Regions from separate parts of the Streptomyces sp. NPDC002018 genome, predicted to be linked through region 3. Evidence: riboswitches for the same ligand, from Rfam matches in the RefSeq annotation. Region 3 holds a riboswitch; each other region holds the start of a gene.
The links. Region 3 has a riboswitch for cobalamin ahead of ACFYYH_RS06125 (ABC transporter substrate-binding protein). Riboswitches for the same ligand answer to the same signal wherever they lie in the genome.
Positions count from the first base shown of each region.

Region 1: another riboswitch for cobalamin. It lies ahead of ACFYYH_RS17960 (cobalamin biosynthesis protein); the one in region 3 lies ahead of ACFYYH_RS06125 (ABC transporter substrate-binding protein).
Region 2: another riboswitch for cobalamin. It lies ahead of cobN (cobaltochelatase subunit CobN); the one in region 3 lies ahead of ACFYYH_RS06125 (ABC transporter substrate-binding protein).

Region 1 covers NZ_JBIASO010000009.1:348,868-352,134, forward strand. Annotated here, with positions in the region: gene ACFYYH_RS17955 (cobyric acid synthase) at 1-221, opposite strand, end outside; gene ACFYYH_RS17960 (cobalamin biosynthesis protein) at 218-1,282, opposite strand; cobalamin riboswitch at 1,315-1,454, opposite strand; gene ACFYYH_RS17965 (hypothetical protein) at 1,593-1,823, opposite strand; gene ACFYYH_RS17970 (anion permease) at 1,910-3,154, opposite strand.
Region 2 covers NZ_JBIASO010000006.1:363,599-366,865, forward strand. Annotated here, with positions in the region: gene cobN (cobaltochelatase subunit CobN) at 1-1,110, opposite strand, end outside; cobalamin riboswitch at 1,144-1,292, opposite strand; gene ACFYYH_RS12960 (cobalamin biosynthesis protein CobG) at 1,356-3,104, shown strand; gene ACFYYH_RS12965 (precorrin-8X methylmutase) at 3,134-3,267, shown strand, end outside.
Region 3 covers NZ_JBIASO010000003.1:111,206-114,472, forward strand. Annotated here, with positions in the region: gene ACFYYH_RS06115 (amino acid permease) at 1-1,137, shown strand, start outside; gene ACFYYH_RS06120 (Mov34/MPN/PAD-1 family protein) at 1,308-1,721, shown strand; cobalamin riboswitch at 1,711-1,845, shown strand; gene ACFYYH_RS06125 (ABC transporter substrate-binding protein) at 1,894-2,907, shown strand; gene ACFYYH_RS06130 (FecCD family ABC transporter permease) at 2,914-3,267, shown strand, end outside.

The sequences.
Region 1 (3,267 bases), on a different contig from region 3:
TCCACCCGGGCCGCCTGCGCCTGCATCGCCTGCGCCCGTCCGATCTCCGCGCCCTCGCGCGTCACGAACGAGTTCAGCGACATGTTCTGCCCCTTGAACGGGGCGACCTTCACCCCCCGGCGTACGAGCCACCGGCAGATCCCCGCCGTGACGACGCTCTTGCCCGCGTCCGAGGTGGTCCCGGCCACCAGCAGACCCCCGCCGCGCCCGCCCCGGCTCATCCCAGTCCCCTTCCCGTGTCCGCCGCACGGCGGCGCAGCGCGCCGTACGCGAACCGGCCGGCGGCACAGACCGCGAGGGCGTATCCGCCCACCCGGCGCGACAGCCGCACGGCCCGCTCGATGTCGGCCGTCGTCACGGGCCGCCCCTCACCGTTCAGTACGGGCCGGTGCTCCACCCGTCCGCCGTACGCGAGTGTCCCGCCGAGCCGTACGCCCAGCGCGCCCGCGAACGACGCCTCCACCGGGCCCGCGTTGGGGCTCGGATGCCTGCGCGCGTCCTGCCGCACCGCCCGCAGGGCCCCGCGCGGATCGTCACCGGCGACGGCGGCCAGGGCGGCGGTCAGCCGGGCGCCCGGCCAGCCTGCCAGATCGTCGAGCCGGGCCGACGCCCAGCCGAACCTGCGGTACCGGGCGGACCGGTGACCCACCATCGCGTCCAGCGTGTTCACCGCGCGGAATCCCACCAGTCCGGGCACGCCCGCGATCGCCCCCCACACCAGCGCGCCCACGACGGCGTCCGAGGTGTTCTCGGCGACGGACTCCACGACGGCGCGCGCGAGTTGCTGTCCGTCCAGTGCCTGCGGGTCACGCCCGCACAGCCGTGGCAGCCGCTCCCTGGCCAGCGCGAGGTCCCCGGCGGTGAGCGCGGCGCCGATCGCGCGCGCCTCCCGGCCCAGGGAGGTGCCGCCGACGACGGACCAGGTGGCCAGGGCGGTCAGCGTGACGGAGGCGGCACGGCTCTCCGGGATGCCTCCTCCACCCCGTACACCCCGTACACCCCGTACTCCCCGTGCTCCCCGTGCACCCCGGGCCGCGAGGACCGCGAGACCGGCGGCGCCTCCGGCGCACACCAGCGTGTGCAGCGTGCCCCAGCCTCGGTGGTCGTGCCACAGCGCCCGTTCGACGGCCCCCGCCGCCCGGCCGAACGCGGCCACCGGATGCCCCCGGCGCGGATCGCCGAACAGCCGGTCGCCCAGGAGCCCCAGGGCCGCGCCGTACGCGAAGACCCGCTCGGCGGTCGCACCGCCGCCGCGCACGGCGGCCGAACCGCTGCCAGGCATGGCGAAATGTCCTCACTCAGGGTCCGCGCCCCGGCTCGACGTGATGCGGCGGCGAGAGTTCCTGGCTCCTGGGACAGTTCCCAGTGACAGTGGCGGGACCGCGCCGGATTCGCACCGGCTTCCTCTTCTGCCGCCGTAATGGCCCCGGCAGTCCACCACGCCCCGTGAACACCCGTCAACCCATCCCTGACCTGCGGCGGGACAGTGTGCGAAGCCCCACATCGCCCCGTAAGGGCCGGGGCGATGCGGGGCGAGGCGAGGCGAAGCGGGACGGGCGGGACGGGCGGGACGGGCGGGACAGGGGCGGGGGTCAGGCGACGATCAGATAGATCCCGTACGCCACGGCCGCCGCGCAGAGGGCGAAGCAGGCGTACGCACCCGTGCGCGCCAGCGCCGCCGTGCCCGTACCGCCGCCCTGCGCGACGGCGGACTCGCGCCTGGCGAGACCCACGATGCCCAGGGTGAACAGGCCCACGAGGGCGACGGTCGCCACGAGGCTGACCCCGAAGACGGAGCCGAGTGCTGCCCAGTCGATCTTCATACGTTCTTTCCTTAGACCGAGGCGGTTCGGACCGCGATGGTTCGGACCGAGAGGGTTCGGATCGAGATGGTTCGGACCGGGACGGTTCAGACCGAGGCGGTGCGGGCCGGCTCACCGGCGCCGCCCGGAGGGGACGGGATGGTGGCCGAGAGGTCCTGCGCGGCACCGGCCGTGGGGGGCGGGGCGACGGCCGCGACGCCGTTGGCCACGGCGTCGGCGGGCTCCCCGGCCTCGTTCTCGGTGACATTGGTGTGGTCGACCGGGCGGCGGCGCGAGGCGAGCCAGATCGCGCCGGAGAACGCCACCAGCAGCGCGGCGACGACCGCGACGCCCCAACTGCCCTGGCCGGTCAGGAACTCCGCGCAGGCGGCGACCAGACCCGCGGCGGGCAGGGTCAGCCCCCAGGCGATGAACATCCGGGTGGCGGTGGACCAGCGGACCACACCGCCCTTGCGGCCGAGGCCGGCGCCCATCACGGCCCCGGAGCAGGACTGGGTGGTGGAGAGCGAGAAGCCCAGGTGGGAGGAGGCCAGGATGACGGTCGCGGCGCTGGTCTGGGCGGCGAAGCCCTGCTGCGGCCTGAGATCGGTGAGGCCGGTGCCCATGGTGCGGATGATGCGCCAGCCGCCGAGATACGTACCGAGCGCGATCGCCGTGCCCGCGGAGACGATGACCCACATCGGGGGGTTGGAGCCGGGCGCGAGCACCCCGCCGGTGACCAGCGCGAGCGTGATGACGCCCATGGTCTTCTGCGCGTCGTTGGTGCCATGGGCGAGGGAGACCAGACCGGCGGAGGCGATCTGCCCCGCGCGATAGCCCTTGGCGGTGGCCCTGTCGTCCGTACCGCGGCCGATGCGGTACGTCAGCCGGGTGGCCAGCAGCGCCGCGAGACCCGCGACGACCGGAGCGGCGAGCGCCGGGATGAGCACCTTGGTGATGACGACACCGCCGTTGACCCCGGAGGCGCCGACGGACATCAGGGTGGCGCCGATCAGTCCGCCGAAGAGGGCGTGGGAGGAACTGGACGGCAGGCCGAGCAGCCAGGTGAAGAGATTCCAGAGGATGGCGCCGACGAGCGCCGCGAAGATCACTTCTGTCCGGATGCCGTTCTCGTTGATGAGCCCGCCGGAGATCGTTCTGGCGACCTCCACGGAGAGGAACGCGCCGACCAGATTCAGAACGGCGGACATGGCCACCGCGGTCTTGGGCTTCAGGGCGCCGGTCGAGATGGTCGTCGCCATCGCGTTGGCGGTGTCATGGAAACCGTTCGTGAAATCGAACACGAGCGCCGTCACGATCACGATCGCAAGCAGCAGTGTGATGTGTTCCATTTACCCAGGCAATCGTTCGACGTAGGGGGCCTCGGTGAACGTAGGGAGTCAGGGTGAACGGAAGATGAACTGCGCAGGGCTTCGCGGTGTCTCCCGCTGACGTCGGCGTGGAT
Region 2 (3,267 bases), on a different contig from region 3:
CGCGACGCGCTTCTCCGCGTTCGGGCGGTGGCGCAGCCGGCCGTGCCGTACGGCGATACCGGCCACCCGCGCGGCCCGCTCGGGGTCGGCCACGTACACCGGCAGGCCCTCGGGGTCCAGCTCCTTGAACGAGAACGGGACGGTGATGAGCCGCCCGTCGAACTCCGGCACCGCCACCTGCGAGGCGGCGTCCAGCGGCGACAGTCCCTCGTCGCTCGACTCCCAGGTGGCCCGGCTGCTGGTGAGGCAGAGGGCCTGGAGTATCGGTACGTCGAGCGCGGCCAGGGCTCCCGCGTCCCACGCCTCGTCGTCGCCGCCCGCCGACGCCTCGGCGGGCCGGGTGCCGCCGGCGGCGAGCACGGTGGTGATGATGACATCGACGCCGCTCAGCTCCTCCAGCAGCTCCGGCTCCGGGGCGCGCAGCGAGGACACGTAGAGGGGGAGGGCGCGCCCGTCGGCCTCCTCGATGGCATCGCACAGGGCGTCCACGAAGGCGGTGTTGCCGCTGAGATGGTGCGCGCGGTAGTAGAGCACCGCGACCAGCGGCCGGCCGGCATCCGCGCGGCCCGCGACGGCGGGGCGCTCGGCCCGGCCCCAGGTGGGCGACGCAGCGGGCGGCTCGAAGCCGTGACCGGTCAGCAGGACGGTGTCGGAGAGGAAGCGGGCGAGCTGCTCCAGGTTGGCGGGACCGCCGTGGGCGAGATACGCGTGGGCCTCGGCGGCGATACCGATGGGGACGGTGGAGGCCTCCATCAACTGGGCGTCCGGGGCCTGCTCGCCGGTGAGGACCACGACGGGCGGCCGGTTCGTGACGGGCGGCCGGTCGGCGGCGGTGTCGGCGGCGCTGTCGCGGTCGTCGGTGTCGGCGGTGTCGCGGCGGGCGGCGGAACGGCCGTCGGTAGCGCCTTCCCCAAGGAGGAGGTCGATCCCGTCCTGCCAGGCGCGCAGTCCGCCGAGGAGCCGTACGACGACGAGGTCGACGCCCTCCAGTAGCGCGGGCAGTTCGTCGAGCACGAGCCGCGCGGGGTTGGCGTACCGGTACGGGACCGGACCGCCCGCCGCACGGGCGCTGAGCAGATCGGTGTCGGACGTCGACAGGAGCAGGATCATGCGGCGTCTGCCTTCCTCGGGGTCCGCGCCCCGGGCGGTAGGGAGGACGGCGGGAGTTCCTGGCTCACCCGGCTGCTGCCGGGCTCACAGTGGCGGGACCGCGCCGGATTCTCACCGGGCTTCCTCCCCTGACGCCGTCGCTGGCGTTGACGGGCACCGGACCCGCCGTCTGCATAGTAGGTGCAGCAGGTCACGGGCGGGGAGAGCGCCCGGCCGCCCAGGATGGGGCGCGGGGGTACGTGGGTATGCTCGCCGCCATGCCGCCCACCTCGCCAACACCCGCCAACCGGGACGAAGCTCCCTCGCGGGCCTCCGTCCCGGATCCGGTGCGGGCATCCGCTTCCGGTTCCGTGCGGGTTCCCGTCCCGGGCTCCGTGCGGGCTTCCGCTCCCGGTTCCGTGCGGGTTCCCGTACGGGAGGGTGGTGACGCCTGCCCCGGCGCTCTGCGGCTGCACGGCGCGGACGACGGGTGGCTGGCCCGACTGCGGCTGCCCGGCGGGTTGCTGACGTACCGTCAGGCGGAGACGCTGGCGGACGCGGCGGAGCGCCTGGGCGACGGACATGTCGACATCACCTCCCGGGGCAATGTCCAGCTCCGGGGGCTGGGTACGGGTACGGGTACGAGTCCGGGCAGGGGCAGGGGCGCGGGCGCGGGCTGCGGCACCGAACTCGCCGGACTGCTCCACGAAGCCGGTCTGCTGCCCTCCGAACGGCATGAACGGGTACGGAACATCGTCGCGTCCCCCCTGTCGGGCCTCGACGGATTCGGCGGAGGCGCCCGGCACGGCGGACTCGGCGCCGGACAGCCGCAGTTGTGGGCCCGGGAACTGGACGGACTCCTGTGCGCGAGCGACGCGGCGACGGGTCTCTCCGGCCGCTTCCTGTTCGCGCTGGACGACGGCCGTGGGGACATGGCGGCCCTGGGCGCCGATGTGACGTTGCTCGCACGACCCGACGGCACGGCGACCGTACATACCGGAGCCAATCGGTCGGGGTTGCGGGTGAAGGCCGCCGATGCGCCGAGGGCCGCCCTCCTGGCCGCGGAGACGTTTCTCACGGTGGCGGAGGCGAGCGGCTCGGGCGCCTGGCGGGTGCGGGAGCTGCCGCCCGGCCACGCACTCGAACTGGACGCGGCGGTGGCGGCACGGCTGAGCCGAGCGGGCATCGTCGCGGAACCCGCCGTAGCCACGGAGCCCGCGAAGCCCGCGAAGCCCGCGAAGCCCGCGAAGCCCGCGAACGCCACGGCGTATGTGACGGCGTATGTGACGGAGGGCCCCGGTCACGACGGGAGGCCCCCGCTTCCCGGGCTCATCCGCTCCCCCGACGGCACCGTGGCCGTCTCCGTCCACGCGCCGCTGGGACGGCTGAGCGCGGCACAGTGGCGACTGCTGACCTCGGCGCGTGTCGCTCCCGGTCCGGCCGCCGCCCTGCGCGTCACCCCCTGGCGGGGTGTCATCGTGCCGGGGCTGGACCCGGCCACGGCCGACGACCTGCTGGAACGTTTCCGTACCGCCGGGCTGGTCACCGATCCCGCCTCCCCCTGGCACGGGGTCGGCGCCTGCACCGGCCGGCCCGGCTGCGCGAAGGCGCTCGCGGACGTACGGGCGGACGCGGCCGAGGCGCTGCGTCCGGCACCGGGCAGGCCGGGGGCGGGGGGCGACGCGCTCCCGGTCTACTGGTCGGGCTGCGAACGCCGCTGCGGCCATCCGCAGGGCGCCTGGGTGGATGTGGTCGCGACGGGCGACAACGCCTACCGCGTCTCCGTACGGGGCGGCACGACCGTGACCGTAACCGCGCCAGTGACCACGACCGCGCCGGCGACGGCAACGGTAACCGCGCCCGCGACGGCAACGGCAACGGCAACGGCAACCACGACAGTTGTCCCGACCATGACTACGACCACAACCACGACCGCGACCACGCTCGCGCTCGCGACCGGACCCCGACTCGCCGACGCGGTGGCGGCGGCACGCACAACCACAGTGACGAGATGAGCGAGACCACAGTGCCCAACGAGCCCACGGTGTTCGACTACGAGAAGGACGGCGCGGCGATATACCGCCAGTCCTTCGCCACGATCCGCGCCGAGGCGGACCTCGCCGGGCTGCCCGCCGATGTCTCCCAGGTCGCGGTCCGGATGATCCACGCCTGCGGCAT
Region 3 (3,267 bases):
TTCGCCACCGGCTGGACGTACTGGCTGATGTGGGTCGTCACCGGAATGGCGGAACTGACCGCCGCCGCGATCTACATCCACTTCTGGTTCCCGCAGATCCCCCAGTGGGTCAGCGCGCTGGTGTTCCTGGTGGTGCTCTTCGGCGTCAATCTGATCTCGGTGAAGATCTTCGGCGAGGTCGAGTTCTGGTTCTCGATGATCAAGGTCACCGCGATCATCGGCATGATCGTCATCGGTCTGGGCGTCCTCACCCTCGGCTTCTCCGACGCCGGTGAGACCGCCGCCGCCTCCAACCTCTGGGCACACGACGGGATCTTCCCGAACGGCATCGGCTCCAGCCTGATGACCCTCCAGGGGGTGATGTTCGCCTATCTCGCAGTCGAACTGGTCGGGGTGACCGCGGGCGAGTCGGAGAACCCCGAGAAGACCCTGCCCAAGGCCATCAACACGCTGCCCTGGCGCATCATCGTCTTCTACGTCGGCGCGCTCTCCGTCATCCTCGCCGTCGTCAAGTGGACCGAGTTCTCGGCGGGCAACAGCCCCTTCGTCCACGCCTTCGAGAAGATGGGCATCCCGCTCGCGGCCGGCATCGTCAACTTCGTCGTGCTGACCGCCGCGCTCTCCTCGTGCAACTCCGGGATGTACTCCACCGGGCGGATGCTGCGCGACCTCGCCGCCAACAGCGAGGCGCCGACAATCTTCGGCCGGCTCAACTCCCGTAAGACCCCCGCCTTCGGCATCACCGTCTCCGTCGTCCTGATGGGCATCGGCGTGGTCCTCAACTACGTCGTCCCGGAGAAGGCCTTCGGCTATGTGACCTCCGTGGCCACCGCCGCCGGCATCTGGACCTGGATGATGATTCTGATCAGCCATATCCGCTACCGCCGGGGTGTGGAGGCGGGCCGGCTGCCGGCCTCGTCCTTCCCGGCCCCCGGCGGCGCGCTCTTCAGCTGGGTCGCGGTGGCCTTCCTGGCCCTGGTGACCTGTCTGATCGCCTACGACAAGGACGCGCGGGTCTGTCTCTATGTCGCGGCGGTCTGGGCGGTGGCCCTGGCGGCGGGCTGGCAGTTCCTGAAGCGCCGCAACCCCGCGATCGCGCAGCGCGCCGAGCGGGAGTACGCCTCCGCCGTGGACTAGGTCCCGGCAGATCCTGGACAGGAACAGATCCTGGACAGGAGCAGGACAGGGCCCCACAGGGCCTGGCCACACAGGCCCCCACAGGGCCCGGCCACCTGCCGTACGAAGGCCCCCGGACCGGTGTCCGGGGGCCTTCGCCGTGCTCCGCGGTGTCCGCTTATATTCTCTGCATGCTCACCATCACCCAGGCCCTGCACGACCAGATCGTCGCGCACGCGCGAGCCGACCACCCCGACGAGGCCTGCGGTGTGGTCGCGGGCCCCGCGGGCGGCGGACGGGCCGAGCGGTTCATCCCCATGCTCAACGCCGCCCGCTCACCCACCTTCTACGAGTTCGACTCGGCGGATCTGCTCAAGCTCTACCGGGAGATGGACGACCGCGACGAGGAGCCGGTGATCATCTACCACTCGCACACCGCGACCGAGGCCTACCCGTCCCGTACGGACATCGCCTACGCCAACGAGCCCGGCGCCCACTATGTGCTGGTCTCCACCGCGGACACCGATGACGCGGGCCCCTTCCAGTTCCGCTCGTACCGGATCGTCGACGGCGAGGTCACCGAGGAGCCCGTCGAGATCGTCTGAGAGACTCGGACCCGAACCGAGGCGGCAGGACCCAGGAAGCCGGTGCGAAACCGGCGCGGTCCCGCCACTGTGACCAGGCGCGAAGCCTGCCAGCCAGGAACTGACCTGCCGCCCTTCTCCCACCAGCCAGGGGACGCGGAAATCCCCCGGAGGAGGCCCAGTCGTGTCTGTCCTGTCCCGGCGCCGCCGTGCGCTCGCACCCGCCGTGCCGCTCGCCCTCATATCCGCCGTACTGCTCCCGCTCGCCGCCTGCGGCACCTCCGGGAACACCGCGGAGCCGGCGGCCGGCCGGCCCGCCGCCCAGGCCGCGCCCGGTTTCCCGTACACCGTCACCAACTGCGGGGTGACCACCACCTACCAGGCGCCGCCGAAGCGGGTGGTCACCATGAACCAGCACGTCACCGAGATCATGCTCGCGCTCGGCCTGGAGAAGTCCCTCGTCGGCACCGCCTGGCTGGACGACCGGATCCTCCCCGCCTACGAGAAGGCGTACAAGAGCGTCCCCGTCCTCTCCGCGGAGTACCCCGCCAAGGAGAAGCTCCTCGCCGCGAACCCCGACTTCGTCTACGGCGGATACGCCAGCGCGTTCGCCGCCAAGGACGGCCGGAGCCGCGACGACCTCAAGGCCTCCGGGATCGGCACCCGGCTCAATCTGGAGAACTGCGCCGACGGCCGGACGACCATGGACGACGTCTACCGGGAGGTCGAGGAGACCGGCCGTACCTTCGGTGTCCAGGACCGCGCCCGCGCGTGGATCGCGGACGCCCGCACCACCGTCGCGTCCACCGCCGACGAGCTGAAGGGCGTCGAACCGCTCTCCGTCTTCGTCTACGACAGCGGCGACAAGACCGCGTTCACCGCCGGCGGCACGGGCATCGGCAACGAACTGATCGGGCTGGCCGGCGGACGCAATGTCTTCGCCGATCTCGACAAGTCCTTCGGCGACGCCACCTGGGAACAGGTCGTCGCACGCGAGCCCGACGTCATCGTCATCTACGACTACGGCTCCACCACCGTCGCGCAGAAGAAGAAGCGGCTGCTGGAGGACCCGGTGCTCAAGGACGTACCGGCCGTCAGGAACCAGCGGTTCGCGGTCATGCCCCTCTCGGACGTGGTCCTCGGCGTACGGGCCCCCGCCGCCGTCGAACGGCTCGCGGCCCAGCTCCACCCCGAAGCCGTGAAGTAAGCCGCCGTGAGCCGCGCGACCGCGCCCGCCCGTGCCCACGGGCGGCTCCGCCACACCCTCGTGCTCGGCTGCCTCGCCGCCGCGCTCGCCGTCGCCGTGGTCGCGGGCCTCGCCCTCGGCTCCGTACGGATCCCGCCCGGCCAGGTGCTCACGATCCTGGCCGGCGGCGCCGAGCCGGGCCCCTTCCGCACCATCGTCCTCGACGTACGGCTGCCGAGGGTGCTGCTCGGCGCGATCGTCGGCGCCGGGCTCGCCGTCGTCGGCACCGTCCTCCAGGCACTCGTACGCAACCGGCTCGCCGACCCGTTCCTGCTCGGCATCTCCTCCGGGGCCTCCACCGGCGCCGTACTGGTGCTGGTC